Regions from separate parts of the Faecalibacterium sp. OF03-6AC genome, predicted to be linked through region 3. Evidence: riboswitches for the same ligand, from Rfam matches in the RefSeq annotation. Region 3 holds a riboswitch; each other region holds the start of a gene.
What was found. A riboswitch is a leader RNA that binds a small molecule or an ion and turns the genes downstream of it on or off. The one in region 3 is predicted to bind thiamine pyrophosphate.
Positions count from the first base shown of each region.

Region 1: linked by a shared signal. The riboswitch ahead of thiD (bifunctional hydroxymethylpyrimidine kinase/phosphomethylpyrimidine kinase) and the one ahead of DXA66_RS00600 (energy-coupled thiamine transporter ThiT) in region 3 are both predicted to bind thiamine pyrophosphate.
Region 2: linked by a shared signal. The riboswitch ahead of thiW (energy coupling factor transporter S component ThiW) and the one ahead of DXA66_RS00600 (energy-coupled thiamine transporter ThiT) in region 3 are both predicted to bind thiamine pyrophosphate.

Region 1 is NZ_QUEN01000003.1:83,170-87,253, forward strand. It holds gene DXA66_RS04250 (TENA/THI-4 family protein) at 580-1,257, opposite strand; gene thiD (bifunctional hydroxymethylpyrimidine kinase/phosphomethylpyrimidine kinase) at 1,250-2,050, opposite strand; TPP riboswitch at 2,108-2,214, opposite strand; gene DXA66_RS04260 (TIGR00730 family Rossman fold protein) at 2,311-2,847, shown strand; gene DXA66_RS04265 (D-isomer specific 2-hydroxyacid dehydrogenase family protein) at 2,889-3,785, opposite strand; gene DXA66_RS04270 (aspartate dehydrogenase domain-containing protein) at 3,801-4,084, opposite strand, start outside.
Region 2 is NZ_QUEN01000010.1:24,343-28,426, forward strand. It holds gene DXA66_RS11180 (cobyric acid synthase) at 1-2, shown strand, start outside; gene DXA66_RS11185 (precorrin-8X methylmutase) at 1-673, shown strand, start outside; gene DXA66_RS11190 (hypothetical protein) at 836-2,239, opposite strand; TPP riboswitch at 2,430-2,537, shown strand; gene thiW (energy coupling factor transporter S component ThiW) at 2,828-3,343, shown strand; gene thiM (hydroxyethylthiazole kinase) at 3,359-4,084, shown strand, end outside.
Region 3 is NZ_QUEN01000001.1:132,954-137,037, reverse strand. It holds gene DXA66_RS00615 (DNA-3-methyladenine glycosylase) at 1-644, shown strand, start outside; gene bilS (flavodoxin family protein BilS) at 737-1,228, opposite strand; tRNA gene DXA66_RS00605 (tRNA-Ala) at 1,292-1,367, opposite strand; gene DXA66_RS00600 (energy-coupled thiamine transporter ThiT) at 1,509-2,138, opposite strand; TPP riboswitch at 2,221-2,320, opposite strand; gene DXA66_RS00595 (sporulation transcriptional regulator SpoIIID) at 2,431-2,679, shown strand; gene sigG (RNA polymerase sporulation sigma factor SigG) at 2,730-3,497, opposite strand; gene DXA66_RS00585 (sigma-70 family RNA polymerase sigma factor) at 3,582-4,084, opposite strand, start outside.

The DNA.
Region 1 (4,084 bases), on a different contig from region 3:
CATAGGCTGATTTTGAAAAATTTGCAAACATGTATTGACAAACGAAAAATCTGTGGTTTAATATAGCAAAATTCAATACACTAAACCGTTGAAGTGGAGATAACGGCGAACCATGCCTGTACAGAGAGCCTGCGCAGCTGAGAAGCAGACCGGAAACAGTTCGTCAAGGAAAGTGTGACTTTGCGTTATATTTTCCCGAAATGGACCGCTGAGGGTGCAGGGAACTGCGGAGAACTTTCGCCGCACAGTATTCTGCAACGTAGGGCATACGTCAGTTGCCGGGGATGTGTTGGCATCCCGCCAAGTGCATGGGGTCATGCCCATGAAGTCAGGGTGGCACCGCGGATAAAAGGCCAAATTTTTTTCGTCCTTGACAGAAGAGAATTCTTCTGTTAGGGGCGTTTTTCTTTTCCACTCCCTCGGCAGAAGAGCCGGGGGAGTTTTTGTTTTAGGGCTCCCTTGTTTCCGGCACCAAGGCTCATGCCTGCGGCTGCGGCCACGAAACCCTGAACAAAACAAATGCACCCGGTTGCTGCGGTTCTGCCCACAGGCCGGGTGCATTTTATATTTTAGGAAACATTACAGGTCACTGCGCGGGGAAGCAGCCATGGCCCAGAAGTTCAGCTCGTGCTCCGAGCAGGCATGGAAGATCTCGCGGCAGCGGGCAAGGCGCTCGTCGCTCAGGCCTTCGCAGACTTTTTCTGCAAACGCGGCCCAGTCGCGGCAGGCAGCCTCATAGCCCTTGTCAGCATAGTCCACCACCAGTGCACCATAAAGGGTATCCTGCACGGAAGGCTTTTCTTCCAGCAGTTTCTGGAAGATCCAGCCATAGCTCAGCATACAGGGCAGGCAGGCCATCATGCACTCGGCTGCGCCCTCGCCGTTTTTGGCGGCTTCGATCATAGAGTCTACATAGGCACGGTTCTCCGGCCGCAGCGGCAGGCTCTGGATGCCTTCATCGGTCAGTCCAAAGTGCCTGAGATAGTGCAGGCGGGCTGCATCCTCGCTCTCATTCACGAAGGAAAGCAGGGAATAGTAGGTGCGGATGGTCTGCATATCCTTTGCCTTGGTCATGCCCCAGGCAAACACCTTGGCATATTCCCGCAGGTAAAGACTGTCCTCCACGATGTAGCCCTTGAAGCAGGCTTCATCCAGTGTGCCATCCGCAAGGTGGGTCAGAAATTCTGAGTGCAGGCATTTCTCCCACACAGGCAGACTTTCCTGCACCAGCTGCTGCACAAAGGTCTGCTCACTCACCCACAAACTCTCCCTTCAGTGCAAACATATGGTCCATCGGGCCGGAGCCGTGGCCCAGATCCAGCATGGCAGAAAGACAGCCGGAAATGTAGGCCTTTGCGCGCTCCACCGATGCATCCAGATCATAGCCCTTTGCCAGATTGGACGCAATGGCGCTGGATAGGGTGCAGCCGGTGCCGTGGGTATTGGGGTTTGCAATGCGCTTGCCGCGGAACCATTTGCCGCAGCCGTCCCGCCACAGAAGGTCGTCGGCATCGTTGATCTGGTGGCCGCCCTTGCACAGCACGGCACAGTGGTATTTCTCGCTGATCAGCCTTGCAGCGGCCTCCATTCCGGCCGCATCGGTGATCTTCATGCCGGAAAGGATCTCAGCCTCCGGAATGTTGGGGGTGACCACCTCTGCCATGGGCAGCAGCTTTTCGGTCAGTGCCTGCACGGCATCGTCCCGCAGCAGCTTGGAGCCGGAGGTGGCAACCATCACCGGGTCCACCACGATATGCTTTGCGCCGTAGGTGTGCAGCTTTTCGGCGATCACACCGATCAGCTCTGCCGAGGATACCATGCCGATCTTGACGGCATCCGGGTAGATGTCGGTAAAAATGGCATCGATCTCCTGTGCCAGAAATTCGGGCGTGGCTTCAAAAATGCCGGTCACACCTGTGGTGTTCTGGGCAGTCAGTGCGGTAATAGCGCTCATGGCGTACACGCCGTTTGCAGTCATGGTTTTGATATCGGCCTGGATGCCAGCACCGCCGCTGGAATCGCTGCCGGCAATCGTCAATGCAGTTTTCATGGTTACAACTTCCTTTGCAAAAAATGCGGAAATGCCCGCAAGGAGGCATCTCCGCACTTTGAAGCAGCAGTATCTCCCTACGTTGGCATTGTCCAAATCAGGTCACAGGTCTGGGCAAACAGCCCACTCTCAGCCTGCTTTTGCAGGCTCCCTTTTTTCTGCGTTCAAGAATACCACAGTGCCGCTGCATTTGCAAGGGGATGGCCCTTTTCAATCGGCCCGCTGCGTGGTAAAATGGAAAAAACAAAGGGGGAAATACCATGAACATCACGGTCTATCTTGGAGCAAATGCGGGCAATGATCCTGCGCTGGCGGCAGCTGTCCGGGAACTGGGCAGCTGGATCGGTGCAAACGGGCACCGCCTTGTGTACGGCGGCTCCCGCAGCGGCCTGATGGGTCAGCTTGCCCAGAGCGCGCTGGACGCAGGCGGCACGGTGACCGGTGTGGAACCGCAGTTCTTTGTGCAGCAGGAGCTGCAGCACGATGGCCTGACCGAGCTGATCGTCACCAAGGACATGACCGAGCGCAAGACGAAGATGATCGAGCTGGGCGATGCCTTCATCGCATTCCCCGGCGGCACCGGCACGCTGGAAGAGATCGCAGAGGTAATGTCCAAGGTCTCGCTGGGCCAGTTGGACGCGCCCTGCATCCTGTATGATCTGAACGGCTACTACGACAGCCTGAAAGCACTGCTTGCCAAAATGATCGAGAAAGGCCTTTCCACGCCGCAGCGCCAACAGGGCATCCGATTTGCGGCGAATCTGGAAGAGATCACAACAATTTTGAATAAAGCCTAAAAGGAAACGCTTCCCCGGCCGGGAAGCGTTTCCTTTTTATATCATTCTCCCAGTGCAGTGCGGATATTTGCCAGCACCTTCTGGCTCAGCAGCACAAAAGCCTGCTTGGTGCGTCCGGCAGAAACATTCGCGCAATGCACATTCTCACGTGCAAAGAAGTCTTCACCCACCGGGCCGGCAGCGGCACGGGTGTCACAGAAGAAGTGGGTGCCCGGCAGAGCAAGCCACTGTTCCAGAGCAGCAGAGTCAAAGCCCGGACCGATGGAGGTGTTGAACAGTACCTTGCCTGCGCCCAGCTGTGCAAATTCGTCCTTGCCCAACAGCAGTACGTTCTTGTTCAGGCAGGTGAACACCACCTCGCTCTCGGTCAGCAGCTGTGCCAGCGGCTTATAGGCCATGCCCACAGCTTCGGCATCCGGCTTGCGGGTGCGGCTGTAATAGGCAATGTCGGCACCCATGAACTGCAGCGCGTCGGCGATCATTTTGCCGGACACACCCAGCCCGATGATGCCTGCCTTCAGCCCGGTGATCTCCACCGGCTCGTCCCGCAGCATGGGCATCCCAAAACCGTGCAGGATGCCGGTGAGCTCATGCAGGACGTACTCCACAACGCCGCGGTCGCCGTAGTCCCGGATGCCCAGCACTTTGATGCCGCGGGTGCGGGCGTAGGCGATATCCACATTGGCGCTTTCCTCAGAATACAGGCTGCAGCACATGCCGATGTAACGGATATTCGGGCAGCGCTCGATCACATTTTTGCCCATGCGGGAGGTGTAGCTCAAAAGCACGGCATCGGCATCTCCGATGCGCTGCACGATTTCGTCGTCGCTGGCCGGGATATCGCGGTACAGCACCACTTCTTTTGCGTACTGATGCAGCTCTTCCTCGGCGGAAGGAATCAGGCTTACCGGCTCAATGGCCACCAGTTTGTTGAACATCTGCAAAGCCCTCCTTTAATAGAAGCATACGGGGGAGGAGAGGTTGCGCAGCAGGGCAACTACGCTCCAACCGGCAATGGCGCTGGTGGAAGAGCAGATATCCACCACGGCCTTCACGCCCTCGATCTCGGCGGTGATGCAGTGGTCGTCGCCCACCCAGCCGGGTACCGAGTGCATGGTCACGCCGGTGATCTCCGGGCCGGTGGTGGCCAGCGAGGTGGCAACAGCCACATTCACGCGGCGGGGGAAGGTGGCAATGGCCTGCTTGGCATTGCCGGTGAACACGGTGGTCTTTTCGG
Region 2 (4,084 bases), on a different contig from region 3:
GACACCGCAGCATCATCTGCCCGCCGACATTGAACGGACGAGCATCTCCATTATCACAAGGGAACTGGACGAGCTGGGCCTGACCCCGCCGCCGGAGACGGCTGCGGTGGTCAAGCGGGTCATCCACACCACCGCGGATTTCGACTATGCCAAAAATCTGCGCTTTACACCCGGCGCGGTGGAAGCCGCAGTCAAGGCCCTGCACGCGGGTGCTTTCATCGTTACCGACACTAATATGGCGCTGGCGGGCATCACAAAGCCGGGCCTGAAAAAACTGAACGGTGAAGCCATCTGCTACATGGCAGACCCCGCTGTGGCCGAAGCCGCAAAGCAGGCGGGCACCACCCGTGCCGTTGCCGCCATGCACCGCGCTGCCCGGGAGCACCCGGGGGCCATTCTGGCCATTGGCAATGCGCCCACGGCCCTTTTGACCATTGCGGAGGAAATGGAAGCCGGTCTGCGGCCTGCACTGGTCATTGGCGTGCCGGTGGGGTTTGTGAATGTGGTGGAAAGCAAGGAAGTACTGTTTGCCGCCTGCGAGCGATACGGCGTGCCTGCCATCGCCGCCATGGGCCGCAAGGGCGGCAGCAATGTGGCTGCAGCCATCTGCAACGCCCTCATTTACTCTGCCGCCGAAATGCTGGACCCCACAGCAAGAGGGTGGAACGGATAAGGTGGAAACAGCATAATATCAAAAACCCGGAACCCTTTTTGAGCCGTTTTGGCTGAGAAAAGGTTCCGGGTTTTGTTCATGATTTTTTCAGAGAGCTATTTTGCAACAGCCCCATTTTCACGGAAAAGATCCGAACCGAGCACGGCATCCACACTGCCGGCATCAGGCTGCGGGGAACGCCTTGTTCCACACTTCGATCACCTTGAACTTCGGGGTCCAGCCTTCGGGCTCAAAGCGGTCGCCCTTGGCAGCCATGGTGCCCTGCTCGGTGCACCACTGTGCGGCCTTGGCCGTATCGGGGTCGGTCACATCCACAAAGGCGGGTGCGCCTGCGGGTTCGGGCCTGCCTGCGGTGTTCCACACCAGCAGAGCCAGTTGGCCGCGGTTTGCCGGGATGGCTGTGCCCTCGGGCAGGAGGCTGTGCAGGATCACGCGGGTGGCGATCTCGTAGCCGCCCCAGATGGCTGCACCGCCCACGGCCACGGCGGCAATGGTACCGCCTGCGGTATCCATGGGTGCAGGTTCCACGCCGAAGTCTTCATCAAGAGGTTCGTCCGGGTCAGGCTTGGCCACCGGGCTGGCCGACCACTGAGCGGTCAGGCTCACGTCGCCTGCGGGCATTTTAAAGGTAAATGCTGTGCTGGTCTGCCAGCCCTCGTCCGGCTCCATCGGCGCGGCACTGCCGTCCTGCGCGGTCCAGTTCGTAAACTCCATCCAGTAGCCGTCTTTCAGGGTGGTAGCCACTGTCACCGTCTCGCCTTCCTTGACCCAAAGGCTGCTGCGTGGTTCGCCGTTGATGGTCACACTGCCCAGACTGTCGTTGATGGATACCTTGTACAGCTGGTCCCGCTGTGCTTCCAGCGTCACAGTGCCCTCAGGCATTTTAAAGGTGAACTCCTTGCTGGTCTGCCAGCCGCCTTCCGGCCAGCCGTCATCCGGCTCTACGGGTGCTTTGCCGGTATACGTCCACTGCAGGAAGGGGTTCTCTTCCGTGCTTTCGGCCCGGACGGTGACCAGCTGGCCCGGCTTCACGATCTTTTTGGATGTGCCGGTGTCGCCGTTCTCGTCCACGATGGTGCCGTGTGTGACGTTGACATCGTACAGGGTCGTAAAGAATGCCCGCAGCTCTACATCGCCTTCGGGCATGGTGAAGCAGAAACTCTGCTTGTCCTGCCAGTTTTGATCCGGTTTCACGAGTTCTTTCTCGCTGGCAAGCTGCCACATATTAAACTGGCGGTAGTCGTTGAGCTCGCTGTCAGGAACTTTTGCGATGATCCTTGTGCCCGGCAGCGCCTCGTGGATTTTCTGCTCTTCTGCCCCTTCGGCAAAGAACTCAGCCTTTCCTGCGGGCTCATAGATCAGATACGTTTTTCGATATTCTGCGCTCAGGCTCACGTTGCCCTCAGGCATCTTAAGGCCCGTTGTTGTACCGCCTTTTGTAAGCGTGATCATCGCCGCGCTTCCTATTTCCGGTTCTGCCGCCAGTGCCGGTGCGCACACGCTCAGCACCATGCACAGCGCCACGATGGCCGAAAGCAGCCTTTGGGTCAGGGTCGTCTGCTTCATACGGAATTCCTCCTTTTTTGTTTACGGGGGGGGGGGTATGCGTCCGCCTTAAAAATACCATATTTCACCTTCTTTTTCAATAAAACCTGCGTGAAACGCCCCAAAAACTGCGTGAAAACCGTTTTGCACCGCTGTGCGCGCCTTTGCCCCCTCTTGCAATTTGTGCGCAAAGGGTGTAGAATACAGTCACAATCAAATACAGGGGAGCTTGTGAAGCAGGCTGAGAGGAAGTATCCAAACTTCGACCCTTTTACCTGATGCGGATAATGCCGCCGTAGGAAGTCAGAATGGATGATTTTTTGCAGGAGGCACCGCGGAAGGTGTCTCCTGTTTTTTGTTGTGTACCGATTACCATTAAGGAGGATGCCTTGTACTTTTCTGCGAAAGTGCCGCAGCGGGCTGAGGGGGAGCGCCCTGAGCTTTGTGACCGTCAGCGATGGGAAGCCGTGTTCCGGCGTGAGAGGAGACCAGCAAGTCTCGACCGCTTCTTATAGTTCCTGCGCCGGGTCTGGCACCGGGTGCGGGCTGTTTGCGGAGGCGCTGTATGGTTTTTGCTGCTTCCGCAGGTTTGGAAAGGAGCCTTGCCTTATGAAAAAACTCTCTGTGAAAAAGCTGGCGCTGGCCGGCATGCTGTGCGCTCTGTGCGTGGTGGGCAGCGTATTCAGCTTCCCCATGTTCGGCAGCAAATGTGCACCCATCCAGCACATGGTCAATGTGACCTGCGCGGTGCTGCTTGGCCCGTGGTGGGGCGTGGGCGTGGCCTTTGTGGCCTCGCTGCTGCGCAATCTGCTGGGTCTGGGCAGCCTGATGGCCTTCCCCGGCAGCATGTTCGGCGCACTGCTGTGCGGCCTTGTGTACCATAAGACCAAAAACATCCTTGCCACCATGGTGGGCGAGGTGTTCGGCACCAGCATTCTGGGCGGCCTGTGCGCTTACCCGGTGGCCATCTTCCTCATGGGCAAGAGCGCTGGCGATATCGCGTTCTATGCCTACATCGTGCCGTTCCTCATCTCCACTGCAGTGGGTTCCATCATTGCGGGCGTGCTGGTGTACAGCCTGCAGCGCTCCGGCGCTCTGCGCTCCATGCAGAACAGCCTTTCCTGACGGTGGTGCGTGCAAATGTTTAAAACAGAGTTTGAAAATGTCCGCCGCACCTGCCCGCTCATCCATAACATTACCAACTACGTCACCGTGAACGACTGCGCCAACATGGTGCTGGCCTGCGGTGCTTCGCCCATCATGGCCGACGATGCCGCCGAGGTGGAGGACATCACCACCATCTGCGGCGGTCTGAACATCAACATCGGCACCCTGAACAGCCGCACCATCACCAGCATGCTGCTGGCGGGCAAAAAGGCAAACCAGCTGGGCCATCCTGTGGTGCTGGACCCGGTGGGTGCGGGTGCATCCCGCCTGCGCACCGACACGGCTTTCCGCCTGCTCCGGGACGTAAAGTTCACCGTGATCCGCGGCAACATCTCGGAGATCAAAACGCTGGCTTCCGGCGCGGGAACCACCAAGGGCGTGGATGCCGATGTGGCCGATAAAGTTACTGAGGCCAATCTGGATTCTGCCGTGGCCTTTGCCAAGGCCTTTGCAGCCCAGACGGGTGCCGTTATTGCCATTACCGGTGCCATCGACATCGTGGCCGATGCCCACACCGCCTACTGCATCCGCAACGGCAATGCCATGATGAGCAGCATCACCGGCACAGGCTGCCAGCTTTCGGCCCTGACGGCGGCGTTCGTTACCGCCAACCCCGGCCATCCGCTGGAAGCCGCTGCAGCTGCAGTGTGCGCCATGGGCCTTGCGGGCGAGACCGCCCACAAACGCCTGACCCCGCTG
Region 3 (4,084 bases):
GCGCATGGGAAACCTTCTGGCACGGTTACTTCGACCTTGGCCGCAGCTATGCCGCCCTGCGCGGAAAGCTGGACAGCCGGGACGACTTTCTGCAGCGTGCCATGGAATATGGCCGGGGCATCCGGGTGCTGCGTCAGGATGAGTGGGAGATGCTGGTCAGCTTCATCATCTCGCAGCGAAAGAGCATCCCGGCTATCCGCAGGGCGGTAGAGCTGCTTTCGGAGCGGTTTGGCGAGCGGCTGGGCAGCGATAGCGAAGGGCCGGTGTACACGTTCCCGACAGCAGAAGCGCTCTGCTGTGCCGGGGAGCAGGCGCTGCAGGAGTGCGGTCTTGGCTACCGCACCCGCTACGTGCTGCATGCGGCGCAGCAGGCGGCAGAGGGCACACTGGACCTGAAAAAGCTGGCTTCCCTGCCCGATGAAGCACTTTTTGCCCGTTTGATGGAACTGGACGGTGTGGGCAAAAAGGTGGCAAACTGCGTGTGTCTGTTCGGCTATGGCCGTGTGGGCCGTGTGCCGGTGGATGTCTGGATCGAACGGCTCATTCGGGACGAGTTTGCCGGACAGGACCCGTTCCCGCAGTTCGGGCCGGAAGCAGGCATCGTGCAGCAGTACCTGTTCTTTTATAAAAGAAGCGTGGGATGAGAACCGCGGAACTGCAGGCAGGAGCGTAGGATCATCCGCTAAGCAAAAAAGGCAACGGCTTCCTCTGTTTGAGGAAAACCGCTGCCTTTTTATCATTTTACCGCCTGCTTTAACCGTTCCAGATCTTCTGCATCCGGGTGAGAAAGGGCGTTGTCAAAATTCTCGATCAGCGCATCCAGATTGGGCAGATGGATCGGCTGCTTTTTCATGCCCTCATACCGCTGGCGTACCGACAGCGGCATCTTGCCCTGACACATATAACGGCCGAAGACTGTGTTGCTCCTGTCCAGCGAACCCTCCACCTTTTTCAGGATCTTGTTGAAATACTCCTCACTGCCGCCAAAGCCGGCGGTGCCAAAAAGGAAGATGCTTTTGCCGTGCAGCTGCTTCAAAAAGTCCAAAGTGCTTTCGTCAGCGTTTCCCTTGTCTGTCCAGAAGCCCACATAGAGGTCGTCCGCTTCCATGGCAGCAGGGTCCGGGGTGCCAAAATAGCAGCAGTTTTCCTGTGGCAGACAGGCGTGCAGCGTGTCTGCCAATAATTTTGTGTTGCCTGTTTTACTGCTGAATACGATCGCGTAGCTCATAGTTTCTCCTTTGGTCGGTAACAACAAAAAATACCGCACGTTTCCGTGCGGTGTTTTTCCTTCTGGTGGAGAATACCGGGATCGAACCGGTGACCTCTTGCATGCCATGCAAGCGCTCTCCCAGCTGAGCTAATCCCCCAGATGTTTGTGCCGTGCCTGACGACAGGAATAATTATACCAGCGCTTTGCCGGATTGTCAACAGCTTTTTGGGATTTTCTGCAAAAAAAATTCCCGCCGGGGAAATGCCCTCCCCGGCGGGAAAAATGACTGCGAAAAAACTTACGCTCTTGCGTTCTGCGGGTCGAAGATCTGCGGTGCGACACGGATCAGGATCACCACAAGGACCGTGGTCAGGATGGCTTCCGGCAGCATGTAGGTGGCGTTGTACACGGCACTGTACAGCCAGCACAGACCGTCCACGCTCATGTTGGAGATGCCGGGAAAGCCGATCTCGGTCATCCAGCTGAACGCGTAGTCGTAGTCCTTCCAGACGATGTAACCGGACAGAAAGCTGCACAAAAAGCGCAGCAGGCACACCACAAAGGCGCTGACACCGACACCCACGGTGCGGCGGCGGAACGGCTTTGCGATCAGGCAGGCAAAGCCAAGCACCGTGAAGGCCAGAAGGTAGTCCAGCAGCACGCAGCCCACCTGTGCCGTGAGGGTCTGGCAGTATGCCAGATTGCCAAGGCCCTGCACAAGCTGGATCAGGCTGTTGACGAAAGCGGTCATGATGCCCCACTTTGCGCCGTGGCGGTAGCTCATTACCAGAATGGGCACCATGCTGAACAGGGTGATGGAACCACCGTGGGGCATGAGCGGGATCTGGATCATGCTCAAAACGGTGGACAGGGCGATCATCAGTGCGCCCTCCACCAGAATGCGGGTCTTGGAATAGGTTTTGGTCATAGGGATTCCTCTTCTCAGAACAATAGTACACAAAAACAAAATGCGCCCGCTTTTCAGCAGGCGCATGGGGTTTGTGAAAGAACGGACAGTTCTGCAAACTCCCACGCCGGCATTGTCCGGTCTGGTAAAAGGGTACTCCGCAAAACGCGGATCTCAGCCTTTCGGCGCCCCTGTTTTTATGTCCAAGCAAAAGTATAGCGCATCCGGCGCAAAAGTCAAGCCCCGGCGGAACATATCTGCCCCGGCCTGTGCATAGGCTGTACTATAAGTTCACAATGGGAGGAGTCTGGATATGAAGGGAGACCCCGAACAGAGGGCGGTACAGCTGGGCGAATATATCGCGGCCAACCGGGCCACAGTGCGTGCGGCGGCAGCGGTGTTCGGGTGCAGCAAGTCCACCGTGCACAAGGATGTTGCGGTACGGCTGCGGACGCTGCAGCCGGAGCTGTTCCGGCAGGTGCGGGCGGTTCTGGCCTGCAATAAGGCAGAGCGGCATCTGCGCGGCGGTGCGGCCACCCGGCGCAAATACAGCCGCAGATAAAAGACGGCACACTTCCGAACAAAACGGAAGCTGTGCCGCCTTTTTTAGGTTCAGTCCCGGGTGCGGAACTGGCTCAGTGCGCCTTTTTCCAACCGGCTGACCTGTGCCTGACTGATGCCGATCTCCTGCGCCACCTCCATCTGGGTCTTGCCCTGCAGGTAGCGCAGCTCCATGATCCGCTTTTCCCGCGGGGTCAGCCCGGCCACGGTCTGCCGGAACTGCAGCCCGCTGATCCAGCTGTCCTCGCCGTCCGGGTCCCGCACCTGATCGATCACATACATCGCATCGCCGCCATCGGTGTACACCGGCTCTTCCAGACTGATCGGCTCCATCACCGATTCCAGCGCAGCGGCCACTTCGCGCCGGGCAAGGCCCGCCGCCTGTGCGATCTCGTCCATGGTCGGCTCGCGGCCCAGCTGCTTTTCCAGCGCTTCGCGGCTCTGCATGGCACGGTAGGCGGTATCCCGCAGGCTGCGGCTCACCCGCAGGGCGTTGTTGTCCCGCAGAAAGCGCCGGATCTCCCCAATGATCATGGGCACGCCGTAGGTGGAAAAGCGCACCGGCTGGGCAGGATCAAAGTTATCGATGGCCTTGATCAGGCCGATGCACCCCACCTGAAACAGGTCGTCCAGATTTTCGCCGCGCTGGGCGAACCGCTGCACCACGCTGAGCACCAGCCGCAGGTTGCCTTCCACCATTTGTTCCCGGGCTGCTGCATCACCGGCGTGGGCGCGGGCCAGCAGTTCCCGCTTTTCGGCTTCGGTCAGCACAGGCAGCTTTGCAGTGTTCATGCCGCACAGCTCCACTTTGTTGTACATCCAAACGCCCCCGGTCTGTTTTGATCTTCACCGGGAGTATGGCCCTGCGTGCAAAGCACTATGCACGGGAAAAACTGGGAGCCGTTATTCGTTTTCCAATTGTACTTTTAAGGTATGGATGATCCGTTTTTCCAGCCGGGAAATGTAGCTTTGGCTGATGCCCAGTGCGTCGGCGGCCTCCTTCTGGGTGCGCTCAATGCCGTCCGCCAGACCAAAGCGCAGCTCCATGATCTGCCGTTCCCGCGGGGACAGGCTGTCCACGGCCCGGCGCAGCACGGCACGCTCCGCATCCTGTTCCAGCCGCTGGCTGATCTGGTTCTCATCACTGCCCAGAATATCAGAAAGCAGCAGCTCGTTGCCGTCGCCATCCACGTTCAGCGGTTCGTCGATGCTGGCTTCCTGACGGCGGTTGGAGCTTTTGCGTAAGTACATCAGAATTTCATTGCCGATGCAGCGGCTGGCGTAGGTGGCCAGCTTGATGCTGCGCTCCGGCGTGAAGGTGTTCACCGCCTTGATCAGCCCGATGGTGCCAATGCTGATCATGTCCTCGGCAGGCACACCGCTGCTTTCATACTTTTTGGCAAGGT